3 regions of the Alteromonas sp. RKMC-009 genome follow, and region 3 is predicted to be linked to each of the others. Evidence: predicted binding sites of a transcription regulator. Region 3 holds the regulator's gene; each other region holds the start of a gene.

Evidence for each region. The regulator FNR, encoded in region 3, switches genes on or off when oxygen is low (the NO sensors DNR and NnrR bind a similar motif). The targets are predictions, from matches to a motif close to TTGATCTAGATCAA.
Region 1: a site for FNR is predicted at 3,775-3,788, ahead of DS731_RS20590 (high-potential iron-sulfur protein). Genes of this name have one in related genera too.
Region 2: a site for FNR is predicted at 3,064-3,077, ahead of phbB (acetoacetyl-CoA reductase). Genes of this name have one in related genera too.

What each region holds. Positions count from the first base shown of each region.
Region 1 is NZ_CP031010.1:4,737,207-4,744,504, reverse strand. It holds gene DS731_RS20610 (tetratricopeptide repeat protein) at 1-1,050, shown strand, start outside; gene DS731_RS20605 (hypothetical protein) at 1,050-1,346, shown strand; gene DS731_RS20600 (PepSY-associated TM helix domain-containing protein) at 1,360-2,982, shown strand; gene DS731_RS20595 (DUF3325 domain-containing protein) at 2,979-3,317, shown strand; gene DS731_RS20590 (high-potential iron-sulfur protein) at 3,339-3,632, opposite strand; gene DS731_RS20585 (flavin reductase family protein) at 3,816-4,472, opposite strand; gene DS731_RS20580 (CPXCG motif-containing cysteine-rich protein) at 4,474-4,665, opposite strand; gene DS731_RS20575 (exonuclease domain-containing protein) at 4,816-6,939, shown strand; gene DS731_RS20570 (hypothetical protein) at 7,055-7,298, opposite strand, start outside.
Region 2 is NZ_CP031010.1:4,346,780-4,354,077, reverse strand. It holds gene DS731_RS19050 (GGDEF domain-containing protein) at 1-174, opposite strand, end outside; gene hrpB (ATP-dependent helicase HrpB) at 363-2,846, shown strand; gene phbB (acetoacetyl-CoA reductase) at 3,169-3,891, shown strand; gene DS731_RS19035 (lytic murein transglycosylase) at 3,957-5,195, opposite strand; gene DS731_RS19030 (polyhydroxyalkanoate depolymerase) at 5,336-6,553, opposite strand; gene DS731_RS19025 (phasin family protein) at 6,661-7,008, opposite strand; gene DS731_RS19020 (phasin family protein) at 7,035-7,298, opposite strand, start outside.
Region 3 is NZ_CP031010.1:2,524,999-2,532,296, forward strand. It holds gene DS731_RS11120 (heavy metal translocating P-type ATPase) at 1-1,539, shown strand, start outside; gene ccoS (cbb3-type cytochrome oxidase assembly protein CcoS) at 1,544-1,735, shown strand; gene DS731_RS11130 (sulfite exporter TauE/SafE family protein) at 1,728-2,396, shown strand; gene fnr (fumarate/nitrate reduction transcriptional regulator Fnr) at 2,424-3,161, shown strand; gene uspE (universal stress protein UspE) at 3,265-4,185, shown strand; gene ttcA (tRNA 2-thiocytidine(32) synthetase TtcA) at 4,277-5,215, shown strand; gene rssA (patatin-like phospholipase RssA) at 5,219-6,154, shown strand; gene DS731_RS11155 (DUF2987 domain-containing protein) at 6,188-6,826, opposite strand; gene DS731_RS11160 (glucosaminidase domain-containing protein) at 6,826-7,298, opposite strand, start outside.

The DNA.
Region 1 (7,298 bases), 2.2 Mb from region 3:
GAAGCGAAAAAACACTTCGAACTGGCGTTAAAGGAAGATCCTTCATCGTCAACTTCGCACCGTGGCCTGAGCATGATTTATATGCTTGATGAAGCTTACGAAAAGGCCCGTGAACATGTGGTGGCTTCGCTGGCACTCGGGGTGTCTGACAGTCAGGTGTATGGCCAGCTCGGATACCTTAATCTGCAACTGGAGAAACCCCGCAGTGCTACCGCAGCCTATCAGAATGCCATGATGCTGGAACCCGGCAATGCCCAGTGGGCGCAGGGTCTGCTGTTTGCGCTGATTGCCAGTGACGCACTTCCACAGGCGTCTTCACTGGTGGGTGAAATGCTCAGTGAAAAACCTGACAGTGCAAGGTTATGGCTGCAACGCAGTCAGATTGCGATGAAAAGCCAGGATGATCTCACTGCTATCAGCAGTCTGGAAACGGCGCTGTCTCTGGGGGAAAAGCGTGCGGAAAATCTCACGACTCTGGCAAAACTTCATGTGAAGTCCGGCAGTCCGCATCGTGCGGTTGCGCTGCTTAACGATAACGTCAGTACGTTGCTGGCCGGCAACAGTGATGGCGCAGAGACCATGTTAAGTATTGCCAACTGGCTGGCGGCCAGTCAGGACTGGCAAAACCTGGGTGCTCTGGTCAGTACACTGGATAAAAACGCTAAACGCCTTGATAGCAGTAACACAGCAATGCTGAACGTTATGAAGGCGAACCTCGCCATTGCGAAGGATCAGAACAGTAAAGCACAGGACTACCTGCTGACTGCTATTAAAGCCGCGCCGGCGAACGGTGATGCGCTGATGACGCTGGCAGCACTTCTGCGTAAAGAGAAGAAAGACGAACGTGCAAAAATGTATTACCTGCGTGCCGAAGCACTCCCCGAATATAAAGAACGGGCCATGCTGGGACGGGCACAGGTCGCCATTAATCAGAACGCTTACGCTGATGCGCTGACGTTGCTTCGTCAGGTGTACAAATCGAATCCGGGGCGCAGTGATTTACTGAGCAACATTCAGTCTCTGGAAAATATTGTGAAGAACGCATCATAATGACAACACAACATCTCCCTTTCTATTCAGCACCTGCCTTTACGGTAACTGTCAGAGTCATTCTGGCGGTGGCGGGTGGCTATGCGGCGGCCACAGCAGTCAGTTTGTTGCTGGCGGCCGGGTCAGATGTATCCGGCCGCCAGGAAATTGCTTTTATCCGTATGGTGTTTTTCCTTGCCTGGACGGTTTATATCATCTGGATATTCGCCATCAATAACCATGTAAAAGCCTTCATCACCGCGCTGGCAATTAACGCCGTGGCGTGGGGGCTGGTGTGGTCCGGTGTAGCGTCATGAAGGGGAGACGGCAATGAAAGGTTCACTCAGACAGTCGATGACCTGGCTGCACACATGGAGCAGCATCACCGCGGGCTGGCTCCTGTTCGCGATATTTTTCACCGGTACGCTGGCATTTTTCAGAAGTGAAATTACTCACTGGATGCAGCCTGAATTGCACGTGTCTGTGCCGGCTGAGAACAGCGCTGAAGTGGCGTACCGCTATCTGCAGGGTAAGGCCCCGGGGGCTCAGGAATGGCAAATTTCTTTACCGGGACCCAGAGAAGAAACGGTCGGTGCAAGCTGGCGCAATGGCGGGGAAGATCGCCAGCAAATGCGTTCGCAGCGTGCCGTTCTGAATGCGTCTACCGGTGAGGAGCTGACCCCGAGAGAAACCGCCGGTGGCAATTTTCTGTACCGCTTCCACTTTGAACTATACGGCGTACCGCGTGCTGCAGGTGAGACCTTTGTCGGCATTGTCAGCATGATGATGCTGATTGGTATTGTCAGCGGCGTGATCATGCACCGTAAAATCTTTGCAGATTTTTTCATGTTCAGGCCAAAGAAGAAGCTGCTTTCCTGGATAGACGGGCACGTTCTGGCATCCGTACTGGCGCTGCCATTTCATCTGATGATCACATTCTCCGGCTTGTTACTGTTAGGAGGCACTTTGCTTCCGTGGAACGGCAGTGGTGGTGGTCATGGTGGTCCTCCGGGTGGCGGAGGTCCGCAGGGACAGGGCGGGCCGCAACGGGGCGCACCGCAAGCGCGGGCAATACAACATAAGCCGGCAGCGCCAGTTGTGGACAATAGCGCCCTGCTGGCACAGGTTATGGCCAGTGCTTCTGCTGAATGGGGCGTACCTGCTGACCGCATCACCATTAAAAATCCGGGCACAGATAAAGCGACATTTTCTGTATCCGGTCCCAACCGTGTTGAGTTATCCGCCGGTCGTGGCGGGAACAGCGGGCTGGTTTTTAACTCTGAAGGTGAAATTCTGAAAGTAGAAGAGGCGTCTTCTGCACCGAATACCAGCCAGGCAATTTATAACTATATGGACATGCTGCATCAGGCCCGTTTTGCCGACAGTGTTACCCGCTGGCTGCTCTTTTTTGCCGGTATCCTGGGCACGTTAATGGTGGGGACCGGTTCTGTCCTTTGGGTAGAGAAGCGCGCCAAGAAGCAAATGGGACGCAGAGGCTTCGAACTGGTGAGAGGCACAAACATTGGTGCTATCGCCGGGCTGATGGTGGCTACCGGTGCTTATTTCTGGGCGAACCGCCTGTTGCCTGCAGAATTGGCGACACGCAGTGATTGGGAAATACGCAGCTTTTTCATTGTATGGGGGCTTTGTGTGGTAGCCGGACTGTTCAGACGCGACCGGAAAGGCTGGCTCTGGCAAACGCTGGCAGCAGCAGTGCTCTTCACCTTTATTCCGTTGCTGGATGTCGCTACATCACCTGTTCTGATGCCTGATACGTTGAGGATCATATTCGATGCAGCCTGTCTTATCCTGGCCGCTCTGGCCTGGTATGCGGTGAGTAAACTCAAAGCTGAACCTAAATCTAAACGCGCGCCGTCAGGCCGCAAAGACAGCCCTGCCCGCCGGAGACGGCCTGCACCGGAAGCGGGCAGCACCGGGGAGCAGACAGCATGATGACATTTTTGTGTTTACTGTTGTGCATTGCCGGTTTCCTGCACTTTTCTATGGCGAACCCGAAACATTTCCGTGCGGTCACCGGTGATGAGATTGAAAACGTACCCGGGGGCAGACTGATATTTCAGACTCTGGCAGTGTGTTTTCTGACTGTTGCAACGTTTCCGGCGATCGCCGGCTGGCAAACTGAAATCGGACTGGTGGTGTGGTGCGGATTGCTGCATGTGGCAGCGGTACTGGTGTCTTTGTTGTTTACTTATCAGCAGGATGCGCTGGGGTTTGTATGGCGCTGGTGTGTGCCGGGAGGCTGGCTTCAGCGGGTATTACCCCGCTGATCCAACTGTCCGGGTTCAAATTTAGCCCGGACGTTTTACCCAGGCACTGCACCAGCCGTTGGTGTTAACCAGTTTACCCGGGAAAATGGCGCATGGACGGTGAGCTTGTCCGTCCTCGCCCTGAATGTACATGCAATTGCCGCACTGAGACCCTTCCACCGTTGATTTCGGGGTATATTTCAATGCCTGTGCTGTGGGGTCGTCGGTCTGCAGTTGCTCCTGTGCCTGTGCGCGAAGTGCAGTGCCACCTAACGTCAAACCGATCAGTGTGGTGCCTGACAGTTTTAGGAAATCACGACGGTTCACATTACTCATAATTTGCTCCCATAAAGCTTAAACGAGAATGATTTGTTTTTATTTGGTCTTGTAACGTAAAAAACCTGCCGCGATGACAGGTTTACTATGACAATAGTTATACGACACATTTACGGGACTGCCAAATCGTTCCGTCACATATTTGATGTAGATTAACTTTTCTTCACCGCAGGACCTGTGCATTTATGCGTTTTTACCTGCCAGCGTGACGGGTTTGTCCGGTTTCGCATAGGCATAACGGGCGATGGGTTCCGCACGGTGGTAAGTATCCAGCCCGCTGATACAGGCAAGATTCATTTTCTCCAAATCCAGTTGTCCGTCCTCACCGGTGGCCCCTTCCATCACGTAAATATCAAGCACCCTGCCAATGACCAGTACTGTCTGATTACATTGCAGCGTGGATATTTCTTTTGCCGCCATGGCCATACGCAAAGGACTTTGGGCGACAAATGGCGCGGCGAATCCGTCTTCTTTCAGCGGTGTTAAGCCTGTGGCATCAAACTCACTGGTGTGTTCATCATAGCGGGCGGAAGTCTGATGAGCTTTATCTGTCCAGCCGGCGCTGACTGCATTAATGGTGTACACACCTGTTTCACGAATATTTTCCAGCGTTTGCCGTGGCACAGTATGCGGACGTAACAACATGCCCTGAAGAGGAGGATGTGCCCCCACGTGAAATACAGAGCTGATAATGGCCAGGTTATCCCGTTTACCGTCAGTGGTGCCCACAAGGTTGGCCCCTTTGTAGCCGGACAAACAGTTGATCAGGTTCGTTCGGGTCTGTTTTTCCAGCTCATTGATAGCAGCAGAGGAAAAATGCCGCATGGACGGGTCAGTCATATCAGGCATTCTCCTGCTCAACCTGCACGGTCAGGTTATCGCCGTCGCTGTACACTGTCATTTCAATAGGCTGGCAGCAGACCTGGCAATCCAGTACCTGCATAACATTGATATCGTTCTGTTCATCAATTTCTACTTCATTCGGCTCCATGCAATAGGGGCAGTGAAATAACTTAGGGGTCGTCAGACTCATAACCACTCCGGATAACTGATTAAATGATGTTGTTAACCTTTGATATACGCAGAAAACAGATATCCGGATTGTAAGGAAACTGCATCCGGCGGGTTGATTAAGGTGGCTGTATAAATATACACTTGGTCAGGTGTACAGTGTCCGGTGCAGATGATGCGTAAAACGTTGCCTGAAAAATATTATCTTGATCACTTCCGCGAGTTTTTGTCCTTTTTCGACGGTGCCAGTGGCGCATTGCTGGACGACAGTGCGCGGCGTTTTATTGAGGATTTCAATGCACTGCCGGAACCGCAGCAATGCATCATCGCCCGTGCAGCAAACCGCAAATACGCCATCATCAACCGTGAGCATTTCTACTACGAAGAAATACCGCATCCGCAGCAGCAAATAGATGCGCTTTCCGCCTCCGGCTGGTTCGGGTGTGTAACAGAAGCGCCGCTGCAGGAACTGGCCGGTATGCTGACCAAGGCCGACATTCTGCAATATCTGCATGATCTCGGGATCAGCGGTCAGCCTGCTTCAGCAAAAAAGAGTGTGCTGATGGCAGACTTATTCGATGGCATAAAACGTCACGGCTGGCCGGCGTCATTGTCGGTGGAGCATTTATTGTTTTGCCGCTTCGATGCCACTATGCGTTATTTACTGTTTCTGTTCTTCGGAAACACTAAAGGGCGGCTGAATCAGTTTTCCATGCGTGATCTCGGCATCATGCGTACGCGGGGCCAGGCTGTGTCTGATCAGGCCCGCTTCGAATTGCCGGAGGATGCCGGCGCTGCTTTTTACTATGCCTCACGCACCGGCGAACTGGATTTTCTTGATGATGAGGCCTGTCTGGCAGCAGCGAAAGCCCCCGTGCCGGAAACCTTCTCCACCATCTCAGCGGTGCTGGCGGAAAAATACCACGCAAAACTGGGGTCAAAGCTACTTTCTGTCGACCGGCAGGCTGCACTGACTTTTCTTGAACAGTCTCCCGGCGACACAGCAAAAGAAAAATGGATTCGGGAAGCTTACAAAGAGGGATTAAAAGACGAGGTAAAGCAAAGTCTGGAAAGCATTATCGATACCCCGCCCTCAGATACATTGCTGGCTTTCGCAGAAGATTTTTATCAGCGTAAATATCATAAGAAGCGCACCAGTATCGTGACTGATATGTTGCGCAACGCGTCCCGTACGCTGCAACTGGACGAGAGTCAGAATCAGTCTGTTGAACGGGGCGTCATTGCCTGGTATCAGCGTCACGGCGCTGAAGCCTGGCGAACTGAGAATCGCTTGTGGCGGAGTCTGTTTGCCCTCACGTTCTGGACATTATTGTTTGAAGAGGATGCGCCGGTAACTGCCTTCGACCGGCGTCCCCAAAGCCTGAAGAATAATGCTTTATACGATTCATTTGCGGTAAAAATTGATGAACTGCTGGCAAGTTTTACTACTGCAGACGCACTGATGAAGCATGTAACGGCCATGGCCGCTGCCCATTATGGAGAATCGAACAGCCTGTTCCTGTGGGGAGCAAAATTGCTGGACCCGGTCAAAGGCTTGCTGACACATGCGCCGGTTACACAGGTAACCGCCATGCTGAAAATGATGGCGCAGGATTTTGCCAGTCTGCGTGACGGGTTCCCCGATATTATGGTGGTGGAAAACGGGGCGCTGCGGTTTGAAGAAATTAAGGCGCCCGGCGATCAGCTTCGCCGCAACCAGCTTGTCAGTATTCAGAAGCTGCAGCAGGCCGGATTTGATGTGCAAATAACGCAGGTAAGCTGGTACCGTGACCCGGAGCAGCCCTACGCTGTTGTCGATATCGAAACCACAGGCGGTAACAGCCAGTATCACCGGATCACCGAAGTCGGCATTGTGAAAATCATCAACGGGGTAGTGGTGGATGAGTGGCAGTCTTTAATCAATCCGCAGCGACACATTCCTTCGTCTATTACCAGACTGACCGGGATCAGTAACGATATGGTTGCCGGTGCGCCGGTATTTGCCGACGTAGCTGAATCCATTGATGCTTTTACCCGTGACTGTGTGTTTGTCGCCCATAACGTCAATTTCGACTATGGATTTATCAAACAGGAATTTGCCCGTCTTGAGCAGCCTTTCCGGCGGCCCAAGTTATGTACTGTCAGAGAGTCCAGAAAAGCCTTTCCCGGACTTGCCTCATATTCACTGGCGGCGCTGACAAAACACTTCGGCATTGATATGGAACAGCATCACCGGGCATTGTCTGATGCAAGGGCGTCAGGCGAACTGCTGGTGATGACGCAGCAACAGGATTAAAAATGCTTAATGCATCGTTGCTGAACCCGCGGGTTTTCTCCTGCGTATTTTATTATGCACTGTTGAAGTGTGTACGCGTTCTTGCTGTTTGGCCTTCTCTCCGGGAAGGCCTTTTTTATAACTTCATTTTCAAACCGGTGAGAACACGCTCCACGTTGTCCACCACGTCCAGCCGGATAAACCATTCAGCATCTTCTGCGAACAGCGCACTGCCGCCTATTTCGCCGGAAAAGCCATGACCGTATCCGAGAAAGTCCTCGGTGAGTTCCGCACGGGAACCCAGCCCTTCATCAACCCGGGAAGCGTAGACAAAGTAAGACAGCGGATAGTTTTTAATGGCACCTTCGCCGGCAACGCCA
Region 2 (7,298 bases), 1.8 Mb from region 3:
GTCGAATTTAATGCAGACAAAAGCGGTAAGGTTGGAGACGAGAAAGCAGGCGCCGGCACACATCCAGTGGAAGATATAGTTTGATGCCTTGTGACTTTGCCAGGCCATGCCCATAGTAAAACACAATGTCATACTGGCAATGGCCGTACAAATAATGATGGTCTGTAAATCCATTTACTCACTTCATTTATCTGATACGTAATTTGAATATATAAAAGCAAAACTGTATGCGGAAAATAAAAATAGTTCGCTTACAGTCTAAAATCTAAACGGAAGTGGCTGACTTATCAATGACTTTATGTATTTCTTCCGGGGCACAGGTATATACTTGCCAGATTATCTGTTGAACCTGTTTTCTTGTTATGCAAAGTAAATTACCTGCCGCAGGCCTGATCCCCGAACTGATAACTGCTGTTGCCGCCGGCAATGTCATTGTCGGTGCACCGCCCGGGGCGGGGAAATCTACCGTACTGCCACTGGCACTGCTGGAGCATGTTCCGGGGCGCATTGTCATGTTGCAACCGCGGCGGGTTGTGGTACGCAATCTGGCAGCCTACCTTGCTTCATTGCTCGGAGAGGAAACCGGACAAACTGTGGGTTACCGTATCCGCGGTGAAAGTAAGGTCAGTAAGCAAACACGTCTGGAGATTGTCACAGAAGGTGTGTTGTCTGCCCGTATCCAGAGGGACCCGGAATTAGCAGGTGTTGACTTAATCATCTTTGACGAATTTCACGAACGCAGTATTCACAGTGATTTTGGTCTTGCGCTGGCGCTGGAAGTACAGGAAGGGTTGCGGGAAGATTTATCTCTGGTGGTGATGTCTGCCACCCTCGATGTGGATGAATTACTGACGCTGATGCCCGGTGCCACTGTGCTGAAATCTGCCGGCAGGCAGTTTGAAGTAGAGGAAGTCTATACCGGTCAGGTACAAAGCCATACTTTGCATGAGCAGGTTACCAGGCATATTCAATTCAGCCTTGCACAGGATGACGGCGATATTCTTGTTTTCTTACCGGGCGCCGGCGCGATTAACAAAGTTGCCACCTTGCTGGAACAGCGGCTGAATGCATCTGAATATGTGGTGCATCCTCTGTATGGCGCGTTAAGTAAACAACGGCAAACTGCTGCTATTTTACCGGATAGCCGGGGAATGAGAAAAATCATTCTTGCTACTAATATTGCCGAAACCAGCCTGACGATTGAAGGCATTAAAGTGGTCATAGATGCCGGTCTTGAAAATGTCGCTAATTACCATCCTCCCACCGGGTTTACCCGCCTGAATACACAGATGATTTCACAGGCATCGGCTATTCAGCGTAAGGGACGGGCAGGGCGTCTGGGGCCCGGGAAAGTGTATCGCATGTGGCCGAAAGAGCAGCATGACAGACTGGCGAAATACCCGCTGCCACAAATTTTACGTGAAGATATCTCCCCGCTCACTCTGGATGCACTGGCCTGGGGAACTGAATTACATAATATGCGCATGTTGACGCCTCCTTCTCAGGCGCAGTCTGCTGCAGCATTACACCGCCTGCAACAAGCCGGTGCCGTAGATCGCGATGGTACATTAACAGCGCATGGTCGCGGACTTAACAAATTATCGGTGCATCCGGCTCTGGCAAATATGTTAGTGAAGGCAAAAGAAGCCGGAGCGCAGACGCATCTGCCTGAACTGGAGGACGTTGCCTGCTATGTGGCGGCTGCCTGTGAAGAACATACGGCATCAGAACGCCAATTTCATGTATCAGCCTGGCTTGAACAACTGGCAGAACCTCAGTTGTCCGGTTTGAAAGCCAGGGCCTCGCGGTTTGCATCTGCACTTGGCATCTCACTGAAAGCAGAGATTCGAAAGTTAAACGGTGAAGCTGTTGCAGTGTGTCTTGCGCTGGCTTTTCCTGAGCGGGTTGCGAGACGTAAGCAGGGCAGTGATTATAAGCTGGCCAGTGGCCGGGGTGCTGCTTTGCCTGAAGGCATGATTGAAAAGTCTGACTGGCTGGTAGTTAAGGAAGGGCAGGTTAACGGCTCTGACGTGATCATTCGTCAGGCCGAACCTGTTAATGAATTCTTATTGAGACAGTTATATCCGCAGGCTTTCAAACTTAAAGACACGGTGACGTATAACAGTCAGAAGAAGCAAATGGAAGCGCGCAAAACTGAAGGTTTCCATGAGATAGTGTTAAGCAGTGAACCGGCAGCTAACGTGCCGGCCCGCATTCGCGGTGAGGCCTGGGTATCGTTGCTGGAAGGATTGCCTTTATCCGCGTGGCCTTTCAGTGAGAAAGACTGGCAATGGTGGTACCGGTATCAAATGGCCTGCGGGTGTGACTTACACCAACCGCAAGCTTTCGACAGCCCGCCGGTATGGAAAAACCCTGAGTCACCATTGTCGCTTCTTGACCGTAGTGATATCTCCGCACGATTATCTTCGTTTAAAAGTTGGGAGCAACTTGCCGGCCTGTCCTGGGCGACGCTGCTACATCAGTCACTCCCCTGGAGCCAGCAACACGCCATGGACAATGCTTTGCCACTGAACATCACCGTGCCTTCCGGTGAAAAAAGGAAACTGGTCTACCGGTCAAACGGCGAAGTCGTGCTTCCGGTCAGACTGCAGGAAATGTTCGGCTGTGCGGATACGTTCACTGTTGCAGACGGCGCAAAGGTCATCACGCTGGAGTTGCTTTCTCCGGCGGGCAGACCAGTACAAACGACATCGGATTTGGCCGGCTTCTGGCAGGGTAGTTATCTTGCTGTGCAGAAAGAAATGAAAGGACGATATCCGAAACACCGGTGGCCTGATAATCCCATGGAAGCTGAAGCCGGACGTTCAATGAAGCCACGAAAATAAACGGGTGGTTGCTCCTGAACTATTGTACCCGTCTTACAACTTTAATCATGTTTGAATGGTGTATACAACTAATTTACGTTCTGCAAATATTATGCAAGTATCTGTTATTAAAAGAGATCCTCTGACCAGTTGATCGCTAAATACTTGTTCATTTTTTCAACTGCATGATAAGTAAGAAGTTTCTTATTCACTATAGTCATTCATCTAGACACGGGCATTGACCCGGCGCAAAAAGTCTTCAGGTTTCCGTTGTCAACGTCTCATCAAGCATGCTTATATAGAATTGTTGTACAAATATGAGTCAACATTTGAGGGAGACGAAATGAGCAAAGTTGCACTGGTCACAGGTGGCACCCGGGGAATAGGTGAAGCAATTTGTGTAGCGTTGAAAGATGCGGGTTACACTGTTGTGGCAAATTATGGTGGTAACGATGAAGCGGCTAAGGCGTTTACTGAACGCACTGGCATACCTTCATTTAAGTTCGATGTCTCGAATTTTGAGAAAACGAAAGAAGCAATTGACCAAATCGCGACAGATTATGGTCCGGTGGATATTCTAATCAACAATGCCGGGATCACCCGGGACGGCACCATGCACAGAATGAATTTTGAGCAATGGGATGCCGTTATTCAAACTAACCTCGCTTCCTGTTTTAACACGTGTCGCTCAGTGATTGATTCAATGCGCACCCGTGGTTTTGGTCGCATTGTTAATATCGGTTCGGTTAACGGTCAGGCTGGTCAGTATGGCCAGGTTAACTATGCGGCAGCTAAGTCCGGTATTCATGGTTTTACTAAAGCGCTGGCACTTGAAGGTGCAGGTAAAGGTGTAACCGTAAACGCTATTGCGCCGGGTTATGTCGATACTGACATGGTACGTGCTGTACCGGAAGAAGTATTGAAGAAGATCATTGCAACGATTCCGGTGGGCCGTTTGGGGAAACCTGAAGACATCGCCCGTAGTGTTATGTTCTTAATAGGCGATGAAGCCGGATTTATTACCGGTTCTACATTGTCCATTAACGGCGGACAGCACATGTACTAAGCTGTTCGGTTACAATGTTCACAGAGCACGCCCGTGCTCTGTGAACTGACCGTATCCGGATCCAGCTACTCGCTTTCTTTATTGCCGTCGCTCTCTTTGGGTTCATCCGGCAACACACCAATCGCTTTCATCACATCCAGTCCCGGAAAACCATCAGCAATCAGATTGCTGGCCAGCTGATATTCGCGGATCCCTGCGCGGGTTGCCGGCCCGATAATACCGTCGGGTTTACCTACATCGTAACCGGAAGCATTCAGCGCTGTTTGCAGTCTCAAAATGTCATCCCTGGTATAAGCCGGTAATTCCGGTAACGCTTTATCAATACCGGCTTCACCGGAAATCTGGTCAGCCAGCTTACCTACGGCGATGGCGTAGAATTCGGAATTGTTCCAGCGCATGATAATACGGAAGTTATGGTAGGCAATGAACGCCGGACCGTTATGACCGGCTGGTACTACGACATAGCCTTTTTCATCACTGTTACCCAGCGCACTGCCGTCTGCTTTTTTAATCCCGCTTTCGTTCCACTCAGTAATACTGCGCCGGTTTTTATATCCCGTTTCGCGATAATCGAAATTATCCGGTAACTGAATTTCCCTTCCCCAACGGAATCCGGGTTGCCAGCCTAATTGAGACAAAAAGTTAGCCGCTGAAGCGAGGGCATCTTCTTCACTGTCCCACAGATTGATCTGGCCATCGCCGTCGCCGTCAATCGCATAGTTCATATACGCTGAGGGCATAAATTGCGTATGGCCCATAGCGCCTGCCCAGGAACCTACCATTTTGGTCTGATCTAAAGATTCTCTTTCAAGAAGCTTAACCGCAGTGACTAATTCTTTGGAAAAATAGCTGCTACGTCTTTCATCACAGGCAAGAGTCGCCAGTGAATTCAGTACATTCATCTTACCTTTGTAACCACCAAAATTGGTTTCCAGCCCCCAAAATGCCACCAGATAATGGGCAGGCACACCGTATTTATGGCTTAAGCTATTTAACAGTTCTTTATGTTTAGCGTACATTTCCCGGCCTTTGCCGATGCGCCATGCCGTAACGCGTTTGCTGTAGTAGCCCGGAAAGGTTTGTACAAATTCAGGCTGGCTGCGGTCCAGCGAGATCACGCGGGGCTGATACTGAATGTTGGCGAACACGGCCTTTGCCGTTTCTTCTTTCACGCCTTGTTCTACGGCTTGCTGAGATAACTGTGTTTTACACTGTTCAAAATCTGTATTGGCATAAGCTGAAGAAGTCGCTGTCAGCAGTGACAGTATTGAAAAACCAAGCTTACGCGGCATCCATTTAGACATTGCATATTACCTTTGTTGATGAGGCGTTCATGCTACCTTATCTGAGCCCCCGGGGGCGAGGGAAACATGGGGGAAAATACGGCGCGCTCCGCCGGTGAGATCAGGAGCGCTGCAGGAAAGAGTTATTTGTCCGGGAGGGCTTATGCGTACTTGTGGATGAAATCAGTGATAACCGGGCGTACCGATTTACGGAACTTAGATCCACTGAAGATACCGTAATGACCGGCTCCCTGTTGTACGTGATGTTTACGCATATTTTTCGGAATATTTTTACAAATATCCTGTGCAGCTTCTGTTTGTCCTAAGCCGCAAATATCGTCATCTGCACCCTCTACAGTAAGCAGGGCAGTATTGTCGATGGTTTCAAAATCTACAGGGTTACCCTGATAAGTAATCGCACCGCGGGCAATCTCGTTATTCTTGAATACCCGTTCAATGGTTTCAAGATAAAACTCGGCGGGCATATCCAGTACCGCCAGATATTCATCGTAAAAGGCGCGGAAACGATCAGCATCTTCTTCTTCACCAAATACCAGATTTTGGAAGAAGCTCTGATATTTTTTCATGTGAGTTTGCTGGTTCATACTGATAAAACCGCCCAGCTGCATGAAACCGGGATACACCTGACGACCTTCGCCCGGATAACCATAAGGTACCGACATAATCGCCACATTACGGAACCAGTTCATCGGATGTTCCTGAGCGAACTCGTTCACCCGTGTAGGATTCTTAGAGCAATCAATGGGGCCCGCCATGAGAGTGAGCGACTTGGGCACACAGGCATTTTTCTGTCCGGCCATCACTGCTGTGGCGATTAAAGCCTGAACAGTAGGCTGACATATCGCCATTAAGTGCGTGCCCGGCCCTAAGAACTCAAGAAACTCGATAAGGTAACCCACATAGCAATCAAAACTGAACGGACCGTCTTCCAGCGGTACTTCTCTGGCATCAGCCCAGTCAGTCACATAAATCTCGTGATCCGGAAGCAGCGCTTCCACCGTGCCTTTCAACAAGGTAGCAAAATGGCCGGATAAAGGCGCAACAAGCAAGACCTTATGATCATCTTTCACACCGATCCGGTTGAAATGAATGAGATCACAAAACGGCTTGCTCATTACGATTTCTTCTTTCACCTTGTGGCGTTTATCGTCGATTTTGATTTCGTCGATATTAAACCCCAGCTTCTCGTAGCGTTGTGTCAGCCGCATGGCAGTTTCCAGCGAAGCGCGGGTTATGCGGCCGGGTAAGGTATGTGCGAAAAGATTGGAAGGATGGTTCGCAATATCATTAAGCAGACTGAAACCCTCGTGCATAATGTATGCGCCGCGCGTCAAATAATCGTAAGCCTGATAATTCATTACGTCTCTCCTCAAATACTGGCTGGGGCTAAGACCTTTTGGGGGATGAAAAGGTTCACTTGATGTGGGGTAACCTGAGCGGCCTCTGAAGGCCGCTCAGGAGGGACTTATGCTTTTGCTGCGCTTTGGAATTTCGCAGTCATTTCGTCGCTTAAACCTTTGAACATCTCGCCAGCTTTCTGTTGTGCATCAGAAATTACTGCATATGAGCTTTTCGCTGCATCAGTAACAGTTTCCTGAATAGTTTCAACATATGCCTTGTTCATTTCAGCCAGACCAGACAGATCTTTCTGCTGAGAAGCTTTTTCAAAATAAGACATATTTTCAGATAACAGAGATGAATACAGGGCGTTCTGTTTTTCTGCCAGATCCTGCATTGTACTCATGTTCAATGTCGCAAGGTCAGTCATCGGCTTCATTGCGCTTTTCATTTGCTCGTTCATTTGCTCAAACATTACTTGTCTCCAGTTTCCGGGGTAAGTTAGCTAGTTGATTTAGTCGTTGTCGCAGTCTTCTTAGCAGTCGTGCGACGGGTACGTGTTGCTGGTTTCTTTGCTGCTGCGGCAGGTTTTGCCTCAGCAGTCGCTTCCTTTGCTTCTTCAGCAACGGCTTTTGTCTCTTCAGCGGCCTTCTCAACAGTTTCCTTTGTTGCTTCAGCCACTTTTTCTGCTGCCTTTACCGGCGCTTTCGCGGCTTCAGGCGCAGCTTTTTTCGGTGCGGCAGCTTTCGTGGTTTTCTTCACGGC
Region 3 (7,298 bases):
TTTATTTTCCTGCTTTTACTGAGTCGTTTTCTCGAACACCGGAGCAGGCACCGCGCCGCGCAGATCTCAGCGAATATGTTGCAATATATACCGGTAACCGCTAATCAGGTGGCTGCAGATAACACCGTTACCCAGGTGCTGGCAAAATCGCTCAAAACCGGTGATGCTGTTGTGGTCAAAGCCGGAGAGACCATTCCCGTAGACGGCATTGTGACTGAAGGTGCCAGTGAAACCGATGAATCGATGCTTACCGGCGAGTTTAATCCGGTGCGCAAACAAACCGGCGATACGGTATTCGGGGGTACGGTAAACCGTACCGGCGTAATAACGGTAACTGTCACCAGGGCGTTAAAATTTGCGCTGGTAAATCAGATCATTCGTTTGCAATCCACCGCTATGGCTGCAAAGCCCCGGGTCGCTCTAATGGCTGACCGCTTTTCCAGTTATTTTGTCGCCGTAGTACTGATTACGGCTGCATCCTCATGGGCTTACTGGCACTGGCAGGGTAATGACAATGCATTTTGGATTAGCATCGCGGTACTGGTAGCAACCTGTCCCTGTGCGCTGGGGCTGGCTACGCCATCTGCCCTCACCTGCGCAATGGCAAACCTTAACCGGCATGGCATTTTATTGAAAAGAGCCGATGCACTGGAGCAAATCAACCACGTAGATACCCTGGTGCTGGATAAAACCGGAACGCTGACCGAAGGAAAGTTTGCTCAGATAAACAGCTGGTTTGCTGATCCGGCACGGGAAAGTGAAATCCGGGCTTTAATGGGGGCAATAGAGTCCCGTTCAGAACATCCGGTTGCCGCAGCCTTTGTTTCTGATAACAATCATGCATTAATTCTGAGCCATGTTGACGTTGTGGCAGGTATGGGGATCGGCGCACAATGCAATGGCCGCAGTTATAAAGCCGGTTCAGCGTCTTTCACCGGTATAAATGCCGGCATATCGCCCTTTCCCGCTAACGTGTTTCTCACCGAAAACGATGTGCCCGTAGCCGCTTTTCGTGTAGCAGATAAAATTAAAGCGGATGCCGCAGACAGTCTGAGCAAACTGTCGCAACTGGAGCGGATAATTCTGAGTGGCGATATTCAGCAAAATGTTGACGACATTGCAGCGAATTTACCCGTAGACAAAGCCACAGGCGGGAACAGCCCTGAAGATAAATTAAACGCTGTGACAGCCCTTCAGCGGCAGGGCCGTCATGTCATGATGCTGGGTGATGGGATTAACGACGCACCGGTGATGGCAGCGGCTGATGTTGGCATTGCAGTGGGTAATGCCACGGATATCGCAAAAAGTGCCGCGGATGTGATTTTATTAAATGATAAGCTGGCTGTACTCGGGCACCTCACTCATATGGCCAGAAGAGTAAAAGCGACTGTCAGGCAGAATATGGGATGGGCCATAGGCTACAATCTGGTTATCCTGCCGTTTGCAGTGTCCGGCATTTTGACGCCGTGGATGGCGGTGATAGGTATGAGCCTGAGTAGTATTCTGGTAGTCACTAATTCGACGAGACTGTTAAAGTAACGCTATGAGTATAATTTACGTCCTTATTCCCCTTGCTGTGATCATTGTGGCCATTGCCATCGGCGTATTTTTTTGGGCAGTAAAATCGAACCAGTTTGAAGACCTGGATCGCCAGGGCTACAGTATTCTTTTCGATGATGATTTATCTCCTGAAGAAAAAAAGCTGGCCGAAGAACGAAAAAAACTCAATGAGTGATCTGTCGTTTTTATCTGCCTTGCTGGTCGGGCTGGGCGGAGGCGTTCATTGTGTGGGAATGTGCGGCGGCGTATCGCTGGCACTGTCTGCCGCCACGCCGGCAGGATCATCCCCTTTACCCTATACGCTTAGCTACAACTTTGGTCGTATATTCAGCTACATAGTTGCCGGCGCTGTTACCGGCGGCATCGGGCAGATAGCAAAAGATGCTGTACCGGTGACCGGCCCCGTACTCGCCGTCTTCAGTGGCATCATGCTGATTGCCATGGCCTGTTATCTGGGTAACTGGTGGCGTGGCCTGACCGCTGTTGAAGCTCTCGGCAGTAAACTCTGGCAGAGAATTCAGCCGCTGTCGAAACGGTTTTTACCTTTCAGGTCTCCTATTAGCGCCTTTCCCTATGGTATGATTTGGGGATGGTTGCCCTGTGGACTGGTTTATTCCACCCTGACGTGGGCACTGGCTTCAGGGACGGCAATATCCGGTGCAGTAATCATGGCCGGTTTTGGTTTAGGAACGCTACCGGCGTTGCTGGCTGTCCGGGCTGGTGCAGACTGGCTTTCCTCAGGTTTCAGACAACCCGTAGTTCGTCAGATCATTGCTTTGAGTTTGCTGTTTTACGCATTATTGCTGTTGTGGCGGGCTTTAAGTACTATACAGTAGAATTATCGCAAACAGCGGAAAGTGAGCATGCAAAAACGTTCGGATTTTTCTATACACTGCCAGAATTGCAGTTTCAGCCATCTGTGTCTGCCCTTGGCTCTCAACAAAACTGAGATTGAGTCACTGGATGACATCATTGAACGCAAAAAGCCTTTGCATAAACACGATACCCTGGTAGAAGCCGGTGATAAATTTACCTCTCTGTACGCTGTACGGGCAGGTTCATTTAAGTCTTTTGTCACCGATAAAGAAGGTGAAGAGCAAATTATCAGTTTCCACTTCCCGGGCGATATTATCGGTTTTGACGGTTTACGTGACGACACTCACCAGAGTTACACTCAGGCGCTGGAAACGGCCATGGTGTGTGAACTTCCCTACTCCACTCTTGAAAAAATGTCTGAGCAATTCCCGAAATTGCGCCATCAGATCATGCGCTTTATGAGTGCTGAAATTAAGCAGGATCACGAAATGATGATGCTGCTGAATAAACGGACGGCAGAAGAACGTCTGATTTATTTTATCGCCCATCTGTCCGGTCGGTTTGAAGAACGAGGTTTTTCTCACCGTCAGTTCAATCTGAGTATGACCCGCAACGAAATCGGTAATTATCTCGGTTTAACGGTAGAAACGATCAGCCGCTTGCTGACCCGCTTCCAGAAAGAAGGCATTATCAAAGTAGACGGGAAACTCATTACTGTTCTGGATTTTGCGGCTATGGATAAAAAGCTGCACTCTATGGACATTCCTACCCTTTGCGTGGATTAAGATCCCGTTGAAATATTGATCTGAAACAACGTCTCTCCTGCTGTAAGTCTTATACTAAAGATGAAGGCAGTATTTATTGTCTGCATCAATAAGGAGAGACGCCATGATCACCTGCAAACGTATTCTCGCCGTCGTTCAGGCTGACAAGCCTGAACAACCTGCCCTTTCAAGAGCCATCGAAATTGCCCGTAAAACCGGTGCAGAGGTACACGCACTGCTTGTTGTATACGACTTTTCTTATGACATGACAACAATGCTCACCCGCAGTGAGCGTGAAGCCATGCGTGATGCGGTAACCAAAGACCGCATTGCCTGGGCAGAAAAAAACCTGACCCGCTACGATGATTATGATGTAAAGGTTGCTGTTGAGTGGAGTGATAAACGTTACGAAGCCATTACCCGCTACACCATTAACCGTCAGATTGACCTGGTCGTTAAAGCTACCCGCAAACACGATGATTTTGCATCAGTGCTCTTTACACCAACAGACTGGCACTTACTGAGAAAATGTCCGGCTCCGGTTTTACTTGTCAAAGCCCATGCCTGGCCTGAACACGGTAATATTGTTGCGGCAGTCAATGTGGGTACAGAAGACAAAGAACATGCACAACTGAATGACAAGTTGACCGGTATTGCAAAGGATTATGCAGAGTTACTGAGTGGTCAGGTACATCTGGTTAATGCCTATCCTTCTGCACCACTGAATATTGCCATTGAGATCCCCGATTTCAATCCTGAGACGTATCATAACGCTGTGCGAAACCATCATGTTCAGGAAATGGAAAACCACAGCGCTAAATTTGGGATCGGCGTAGCAAATTGCCATGTTGTTGAGGGATTACCCGATATAGCCATCCCGAAAGTGACTGAACAGCTGGATGCAGAACTCGTCGTAATCGGTACTGTGGGACGTACAGGCTTATCAGCCGCCTTTTTGGGCAATACTGCAGAGCATGTTATTGATAACCTGAATTGCGATGTGCTGGCGGTTAAACCTGACGGGTTTACGTCTCCGGTTAAGTAAATGGGCGATAACGGAATGCTGCTTGTGTAGCAGCATTCCGTCTGCTTTTGTATAATGTTACTTTTATTTTTCCAGCCAATTCTGAAGTGCCATGAATCAAGTAACATCTACGCCATCTGACAACGCCAGTCACAGTGCGCAAAGTAAACAAAAATACAACTTTAACAAGTTGCAGAAAAGACTGCGCAGACATGTTGGCAAAGCCATCGAAGACTTCAATATGATTGAAGACGGCGACAAGGTCATGGTGTGCTTATCCGGCGGAAAAGACAGCTATACGCTGCTGGATATCCTGCTATTTTTACGCAAAATTGCACCGGTCAATTTTGATATCGTCGCGGTTAACCTCGATCAGAAGCAGCCGGGTTTTCCGGAACATGTGTTGCCTGAATACCTGGATTCACTGGGTATTGACTACAAAATTGTGGAAGAAGATACCTATTCCATCGTTAAAGATAAAATCCCTGAAGGGAAAACCACCTGTTCACTGTGTTCCAGATTAAGACGCGGGATCCTGTACCGTACGGCAAAGGAACTCGGCGCAACAAAAATAGCCCTCGGTCATCATCGTGATGATATGCTGGAAACATTGTTTCTGAACATGTTCCATGGCGGAAAACTAAAAGCTATGCCGCCCAAACTGGTAAGTGATAACGGTGAACACATTGTTATTCGCCCGCTGGCTTATTGCAGTGAGAAAGACATTCAGAAATACGCTGACGCCACTGAATTCCCGATCATCCCCTGTAATCTTTGCGGTTCTCAGGAGAATCTGCAGAGGCAGAATATTAAAATGATGCTGCAGGACTGGAATAAGCGTTTTCCGGGTCGCATTGAGTCTATGTTCCGTGCAATTCAGAACGTTGCCCCATCACACCTCGCTGATGGCAATTTGTATGACTTTAAACAAATCAAGGCCACAGGCGCACCGGTAGAAGACGGTGATACAGCCTTCGACAAGCCGGATTTTACCAGTGCGGTCAGTGATGATGCACAATCCCCTGTTCAAATTGTTAATCTGACGGAATAGACCATGAAAATCGGACTCGCACTCGGTGCCGGCGCTGCAAGGGGCTGGACTCATATTGGCATCATTGAAGCACTTGAACGGCTGGGCGTTAAGATAGATGTAGTCGCGGGTTGTTCGATTGGTGCTTACGTGGGCGCTGCCTATGCAAGTGGTAAGCTTGAGCCCCTCAAAGAGTGGGCTTGTTCGTTAACAGAATGGCAAATCCTGTCTTTAATGGGTGTTGGCATCCGCAAAGGTGGCATTGCCAGCGGACAAAAAGTATTTACCAAACTGGCGGAAGAATTTTGCGCCCCGTCTTTTGAAGAGATGAATAAACCCTTTGCTGTGGTTGCCACGGATTTATACTCCGGCCGCGAAGTCATGTTCAACCAGGGGCCCGTTGATAATTGTATTCAGGCATCCTGCGCAATTCCTGCCCTGTTCAGTCCGGTTGAATATAATGGCCGGTGGCTGGTGGATGGTGCTGTCGTCAATCCTGTACCTGTAAACCTTTGCCGTCAACTGGGCGCAGATTTTGTGATTGCGGTGAACCTCAACGCTGATTTCAAGCCTCAGCGCCTGGAAAGACCAGCCGCAGAACATGAAAAAATCCAGAAAAAAACCGACGACTTTTTCTCTAAAGGTTCAAATATTGTCAGGCAGTGGTTTTCACCGGAATCCAGGTCTGACAAACCGGAACCGCCCGGGATCCTGAGTGTCATGAGTAGTTCTCTGGAAATACTGCAAGCCCGCGTGACCCGCTCCAGACTGGCCGGAGATCCGCCTGACGTACTGATAGAACCTCATCTGTCAGATGTAGGACTGATGGAATTTCACCGTGCAGGTGAATTATGTCTGGAAGGGGAAAAAACAGTTAACCGGCTGGCGGAAGAAATTAAATATCAGTTGGTTATTGAAGATAATATCGAAGAAAACACGACAATCGGTACCGCTTCATAGGAAGCGGCTCCTTTACTTTTTCTGCTTTCCGGCTCAGCGCACGGCTTTTGCTGTAATCCGCATTGGCACATCCGGCAAAGTCAGTCCTTTACTTTGTTCTATCCAGTCAGCAGGTAATGTCACGATGCCCATATTGATTGAAGGCGCATCTTTAAGAGGCATGCTGATGTTATCATCGGCAAACTGAATATTCAGGCCGTCGACGGTAGGCATCATGAATGACAGAAAACTGCCCATAGCATTGAAGAATGACTTGTATTGCTCGAGCAGAAATACCAGTTCTTCTTTCGTGTAGGTTTTAGAAAGATAAGCCGGCTTCGTCTCGAGCTGAACAGACATATCACACAGGTTCGCCGCTTCCGCCAAATCAATTTCAACCACTGCTTCTGCCATTTTCAGGATCTTGTCATCAGGGACGGTGAACCGGTTTTCCGGCGAAACAGTGAGTGGCATCACCTGTTTTTCTGTGATGATTTTCGCATCGTTAATACCACACAGATACCCTTCCCCTACACGCACAAAACCAAATGCAAACTGCAGAGCTTGCGTATCTTCACCATCGAGCTTTTTAACATGACTATAGAAACGGCTGTACTCCACCTGAATGGTTTCAGCCGACACCTGAAACATGTTCAGACAAAGAAAGCTTGCTGCCAGTAAAGCCTTTTTCACTACATATAATCCTTGTTATAACGGATCATCGCCTGTAATTCCTCAACATAAGCGACCCCGCGTTCCGAGTAATTCATCAGTCCTTCAGCCAGCGCAACGCCGGTAACAGGAAGCTGATTGCTGCGCAGTGTATTTCGAATATCGCGCAGTTCTTTGTAGGCATAGTGGCGGTTTATATTTCGCATATAGGTATAAGTGGCTTTCGACAGATTCGGGAACCTGGCCACTTCATGATCGAGTCCGTCACTCCGCCGTGACGGGACAAAACCGCATCCTTTTCTGAAACACCACAGTCCGAAGAAGTTATATCCTTCTGTAGCAAAGCGGCTGGTTCCCCATGCAGATTCATTTGCTGCCTGAGCAAGAACCAGTGACACCGGTAAAATATCTACACGACGCATCAGTACCTGAAGTTGATCTGTTAAATCTGCGCCTTCGTCCACTTTATACTCATTGACCAGCCATGCTATAC